Linked DNA regions of Aliidongia dinghuensis. The main gene of each other region encodes a partner of the protein of the gene in region 2 in a complex. Links are inferred from orthologs where the notes say so. Each region holds a gene or a part of one and is shown on either strand. Other genes may lie near its edges. The genes, in order: accD and accC.

What was found.
Region 1: the proteins of accC (region 2) and accD are in contact, whole or in part, in a solved structure (PDB 8UXZ), measured with the Escherichia coli proteins. The link is inferred for Aliidongia dinghuensis from one-to-one orthologs.

The regions. Positions count from the first base shown.
Region 1 is NZ_BMJQ01000018.1:57,730-60,596, forward strand. It holds accD (acetyl-CoA carboxylase, carboxyltransferase subunit beta), read right to left. Parts: upstream 1,931-2,867; coding sequence 1,070-1,930; downstream 1-1,069. Other genes in the region: IEY58_RS27730 (bifunctional folylpolyglutamate synthase/dihydrofolate synthase), read right to left, coding at 1-906; trpA (tryptophan synthase subunit alpha), read right to left, coding at 1,956-2,783; trpB (tryptophan synthase subunit beta), read right to left, coding at 2,780-2,867.
Region 2 is NZ_BMJQ01000011.1:183,414-186,800, reverse strand. The notes cover bases 1-2,872. They hold accC (acetyl-CoA carboxylase biotin carboxylase subunit), read left to right. Parts: upstream 1-700; coding sequence 701-2,044; downstream 2,045-2,872. Other genes in these bases: IEY58_RS21115 (DUF2155 domain-containing protein), read right to left, coding at 2,741-2,872; aat (leucyl/phenylalanyl-tRNA--protein transferase), read left to right, coding at 2,157-2,807; accB (acetyl-CoA carboxylase biotin carboxyl carrier protein), read left to right, coding at 211-687; aroQ (type II 3-dehydroquinate dehydratase), read left to right, coding at 1-195. Outside these bases: more of IEY58_RS21115, read right to left, coding at 2,873-3,184; IEY58_RS21110 (hypothetical protein), read right to left, coding at 3,186-3,387. UniProt on the Escherichia coli protein: This protein is a component of the acetyl coenzyme A carboxylase complex; first, biotin carboxylase catalyzes the carboxylation of the carrier protein and then the transcarboxylase transfers the carboxyl group to form malonyl-CoA.

The DNA.
Region 1 (2,867 bases), on a different replicon or contig from region 2:
CGGCCCGTGCGAGAGGCGCTGCAGGCGCGCTGGCCATTCGACGGCACCAAGGCCCCGCGCGATCGCGTCCCGGTCGATGCGGAATTCGTCGAGCCGTTCGAGGCAGGCGACAGCGCCGCCGGCATTGATGATCTGGTGCTGGCCCGGCAAGCGCGAGAGCGGCAGGTCGAACGCCCAGCGCTGGCCCTCGAAGCGCCAACCCCCGAACCGCCCACTCTCCATCGTGGGCTCGGCCCGCCATTCCTCTCCGGCGCGATAGGCGGGTGCTTCGACCATGCGCCACTCCGCCTCCAGCACCGCCATGGCCTCGGCCGGCTGCGGGTCGATCACCACGGGCACGCCGGGCTTGATGATGCCGGCTTTGTCGCCAGCGATCAGCGTCAGCGTATCGCCGAGGTAGTTCATATGATCCATCGAGATCGGCGTGATCACTGTCGCCGCCGGCCTGGGGATGACGTTGGTCGCGTCGCGCCGGCCGCCAAGGCCGGTCTCGAGCAGCACGATGTCCGCCGGCGCGCGCGAAAAGGCAAGGAAGGCCGCCGCCGTCGTGATCTCGAAGAAGGTGATGGGCGTGCCGTCGTTCGTCCGCTCGATCTCGTCGAGCAGCGCCACCAGCGCTTCATCCTCGATGAGCCGGCCGGCCAGGCGGATGCGCTCGTTGAACCGCACCAGATGCGGCGAGGTATAGGCATGGACCCGATAGCCCGCCGCCTCGAGGATCGCGCGCAGCGTGGCCACGGTCGAGCCCTTGCCGTTGGTGCCGGCAATATGGACGACCGGCGGCAGCTGGTCCTGGGGATCACCGAGGCGCGCGAGCAGATGCTTGACCCGGTCGAGCGACAGGTCGATCGCCTTCGGATAGAGCCCGGACAGGCGCGCCAAGACGGCATCGGGGGAGCGTGTCATGGACAATGTCCTGAAGACCGTTCGCTTCTTAGTTCGTCATGCCCGGGCTTGACCCGGGCATCCACGTGCATCCATCTGAAGAAAGCCGGATGCATCGACACCTGGCCCAACCACGTGGATGGCCGGGTCAAGCCCGGCCATGACGGTTGGAGAAAAATGCTCCCTACGCTGCAATCGGCCGGCGCAGCAGGCCGATCAAGCGCCCGATCGTGTCGCGCAGCTCGTGGCGGCGGACGACCAGGTCGACCATGCCGTGGTCGAGGAGGTATTCCGCGCGCTGGAAGCCTTCCGGCAGCTTCTCGCGGATCGTCTCCTCGATGACGCGGGCACCGGCGAAGCCGATGACGGCGCCGGGCTCGGCGATCTGGATGTCGCCCAGCATGGCGAAGGACGCGGTGACGCCGCCGGTCGTGGGGTCGGTCAGGATGGTGAAATAGGGCAGGCCCGCTTCCTTGACCTCTTCGACCGCAATGGTCGTGCGCGGCATCTGCATCAGGCTCAAGATGCCCTCCTGCATGCGCGCGCCACCGGACGCGGGTACCACGATCAGGGCCGCCTGCTGCAGCACGGCAAGCCGGGCTGCAGCCACGATCGCCTCGCCGACCGCGACACCCATGGAGCCGGCCATGAAGCCGAACTCGAACACGGCCACGACCGCATCATTGCCGCCGATCTTGCCATGGGCGACGAGGATCGCGTCACGGTTCGGCCCGTGGCTCGCCTGCGCCTCCTTGAGGCGGTCGACGTAGCGCTTGCTGTCGCGGAATTTGAGCGGGTCCATGACCGGCTTCGGCAGCTCGATGCGCGTGTATTCGCCGTTGTCGAACAGCACGGCCATGCGCTGCTTGGCATCGATGCGCATGTGATGGCCGCAGGCGTGGCACACGTGCAGGTTCTGCTCGAGCTCGCGGTGGAACAGCATCTGGCCGCAGGCCGGACACTTGGTCCAGAGATTGTCCGGCACTTCGCGCTTCGAGACGACCGCGCGGATCTTGGGCAGGACGACGTTGGTAAGCCAGCTCATCGGCGGGTCTCTTCTCTACTCTCTTTCAAGCCTTGCGCGCGGCGCGCACGCCGGCGGCAAGGGCGCTCACCTGGGCGGCGATGGCTTCGACCAGGCCGGGCTTGGCCTTGCCATTGCTGTCCAGATGGCCGGCGATCGTGTCGACGATCGCGGAACCCACGACGGCCGCGTCGGCGATGCGCGCGATGGCGGCCGCCTGGTCCGGTGTCTTGATGCCGAAGCCTACCGCGACCGGCAGGTCCGTATGGCGCCGGAGCCGCGCGACCGCGCGGCCGACGTCGGCCGGATCGGCCGAGCGCGTGCCGGTGATGCCGGCGATCGCGACGTGATAGACGAAGCCGCTCGCTGCGCCTAGCACCCGCGGCAAGCGCGCGTCGTCGGTCGTAGGTGCCGTCAGCTTGATGAAGTCGAGGCCGGCGGCCTTCGCCTGCGGCGCCAGCTCGTCGGATTCCTCGGGCGGCAGGTCGACGATGATGAGCCCGTCGACACCGGCCGCGACCGCGTCCCGGACGAACCGGTCGACGCCGTAGCGGAATACCGGATTGTAATAGCCCATGAGCACGATCGGCGTCTCGGCGTCGCGCTGCCGGAAGCGCGCGACCGCGGCCAGGATCTGGGCGAGCTTGGTGCCGGCCTGAAGCGCGCGCAAGCCGGCCGCCTGGATCGCGGGGCCGTCGGCCATCGGATCGGAGAACGGCATGCCGAGCTCGATCACGTCGGCGCCGGCCTTCGGCAGCCGAGCCAACAGCGCCTCGGACGTGGCGAGATCCGGATCGCCGGCGGTGATGAAGGTGACGAGGCCGGCCCGGCCCTCGGCCTTGAGGGCCGCGAAACGACGGTCGATCCGGCTCACAGCTTCACTCCGAGATGCTGGGCGACCGAGAAGATGTCCTTGTCGCCCCGGCCCGACAGGTTGACGACCATGAGATGATCCTTG
Region 2 (3,387 bases):
GCCCTCATGGACGCGCTCGCGGCGAGCGACCTGCCGGTCATCGAGGTCCACCTGTCGAACATCCACCGGCGGGAGGAATTCCGCCATCATTCCTACGTCTCGCGCGTCGCGCGCGGCGTCATCGTCGGCCTGGGCGGCCACGGCTACGAGCTGGCGCTCGACGCGATGGCCCGCCTGCTTGCCACCGAATCCTGACTTTTTCGGAACATCATGACCAAACCCAACGATTTCACCGTCGATGAAGAGCGCGTGCGCAAGCTCGCCACCCTGCTCGACGAGGCCAAGCTCACCGAGATCGAATATGCCTGGGGCGAGCACCGCATCCGCGTGACGCGCAGCCCGGCGCCGATCGCGAGCTATGCCGCCCCGATCGCGGCACCGGCCGCGGCCGCCCAGCCGCTCCCGGCCGAAGCCCACGCGGCGACGCACCCGGACGCGGAATTCGCCAACCACCCGGGCGCCGTCAAGTCGCCGATGGTCGGCACCGCCTATCTCTCGCCCCAGCCGGGCGCCCCGCCGTTCGTGCGCGTCGGCGACACGGTCTCCGCCGGCCAGCCGCTCTTGATCATCGAGGCCATGAAGGTGATGAACCAGATCCGCGCGCCCAAGGCCGGCAAGGTCGGCCGCCTGCTGGTCACTGACGGCAACCCGGTCGAATTCGGCCAGGTCGTCCTGGTCCTGGAATAGGCGTCGCCCTCCCATGATCGAAAAGGTGCTGATCGCCAATCGCGGGGAAATCGCGCTGCGTGTGCTGCGCGCGTGCCGCGAGATGGGGATCGCGACCGTCGCGGTCCATTCGACCGCCGACGCCCAGGCCATGCATGTCCGCCTGGCCGATGAGAGCGTCTGCATCGGCCCGCCGTCGGTGCGCGAGAGCTATCTCAACATCCCGGCGATCCTGACCGCGGCCTCGATCACCGGTGCCGACGCAATCCACCCAGGCCTGGGGTTCCTCAGCGAGAACGCGGATTTCGCGTCGATGGTCGAGGAGCATGGGTTAACCTTCATCGGCCCGACGCCCGAGCACATTCGCATGATGGGCGACAAGGTGATCGCCAAGCGCGCGGCCGAGGAACTGGGCATTCCGACCGTGCCGGGCTCCGACGGCGCCATCGGCGACATCGACGCGGCGGTCGCGCGCGCCGAAGAGATCGGCTACCCGGTGCTGGTCAAGGCATCGGGCGGCGGCGGCGGCCGCGGCATGAAGGTGGCGCGCGATTCGGCGGAGCTGCGCCAGCAGATCCCGCTCGCCCGGGCCGAGGCCAAGGCGTTCTTCGGCAACGACGAGGTCTATTTCGAGAAATACCTGAACGCGCCGCGCCATATCGAGGTCCAGGTGCTTGGCGACGGCCACGGCAACGCGATCCATCTGGGCGAGCGCGACTGCTCGCTGCAGCGCTCGCACCAGAAGATCCTGGAGGAGGCGCCCTCGCCGATCCTCAAGCCCGAGGCGCGCAAGCACATCGGCGACATCGCGATCAGGGCGATGCAGACCCTGAAGTACCGCGGCGCCGGCACGCTCGAGTTCCTCTACCAGGACGGCCAGTTCGCCTTCATCGAGATGAACACGCGCATCCAGGTCGAGCATCCGGTGTCGGAGCTGATCAGCGGCATCGACCTGGTGCAGGAGCAGATCCGCATCGCCGCCGGCGGCATGCTCGACATCGACCAGGCCCAGGTCGAGCTCACCGGCCACGCGATCGAATGCCGGATCAACGCCGAGAACCCGCTGACCTTCATGCCGTCGCCCGGCAAGGTCACGGCCTATCACGCGCCGGGCGGCTACGGCGTGCGTGTCGATTCGCACCTCTACCAGGGCTATACGGTGCCGAGCCACTACGACAGCCTGGTCGCCAAGCTGATCGTCCATGGCCGCGACCGCGACGAATGCGTCCGCCGCCTGCGCCGCGCGCTGCAGGAATATGTCATCGCCGGCATCGAGACGAACATCCCGCTGCACCTGCGCCTCTTGGACGAGCCGGACTTCATCACCGGCAATTACGACATCCACTGGCTCGAACGCTTCATGCAGCGGGGGGTATAAAGACCCTCACCCTCCCGCTGCCGCGGGTCCCTCCCTCTTCCGCTTGCGGGAGAGGGTTGGGGTGAGGGTGCGTCAACCGCTCGAGGCCTAGGGAAAGGAGATCGGCCAGCCCATGAAGCTCACCCCCGATCTCCTGCTCCGCGCCTATGCCGCCGGTATTTTCCCGATGGCGGAATCGGCCGACGATCCGGAGATCTTTTGGGTCGATCCGGAGGAGCGCGGCATCCTGCCGCTCGACGGCTGCCATGTGCCGCACAAGCTCCGGCGCACGGTGCGCCACGGCCCGTTCGAGGTGCGCTGCGACACGGCGTTCGAGGCGGTCGTGCGCGGCTGTGCCGAGCCGACGCCCGGCCGGCCGGACACCTGGATCAACGAGGAGATCCTGCAGCTCTATGTGGCGCTCCATCGGCGTGGCCGGGCCCATTCGGTCGAGGCCTGGATCGACGGCGAACTCGTCGGCGGCCTCTATGGTGTGGCGCTGGGCGGTGCCTTCTTCGGCGAAAGCATGTTCAACCGCCGGACGGACGCGAGCAAGGTCGCCCTCGTCCACCTGGTCGCCCGCCTGATCGAGGGCGGCTTCGGCCTGCTCGACACGCAATTCACGACGCCGCACCTGGAACGGTTCGGCGTGATCGAAATCCCGCGGACGGAATATCAGCGACGGCTGGCCTGGGCACTCGGCCTCCGCGCGCAGTTTCAGCCGGGCTTGTCCTGCGACGACCCGGTCGCGTTCGTCTTGCAGTCGAGCACCCACACGTCATAGACCGGGTCCTCGAGGCTGTTCAGCGCCGGCGACGAGGCGAACATCCAACCGCTGAACAGGTGCTTCGGCGCCGTCTTGTCCTGCAGCACCTCGTCGATGTCGAGATAGGCGGCACTCTCCGGCTCCTCCTCCGGCGGCCGCTTGCGGCAGTCGCGCACCGTGATCCTGAGCGTGCCGAAACTCACCGGCTGGCCGACCGGCGCCTCGAACTTGGTGACGCGCGCCGTGGTCTTGTCGAGCCCCTGCAGCACCGCGACGGTACCCGTGTCCGCAGCGACCGTATCCGCAGCAACGGCCCGGCCGCTGAGCCCGTGACCGGCAAGCGCCGCAAGCGCCAGGGCAGCAAACGCCCGAGCAGCAAGCACAGGGCGGCGCATCTCAATGCTTCGCATAGGGATTCTCGAGTCCCGCCATGAGATCGGCCAGCACGCGACGCACCTGCGCCTCGTCGCAGCCCATCAGGATGGCGTCCTCCAGCGCGTCCTGCGCCATCTGCTTGAGCTCGACCAGGTTCTCGGTCAGCACCTTGAGCTTCTCCACGCACGAGACGGGCTCGCCGGTCGGGGTCAGCCAGCGGATG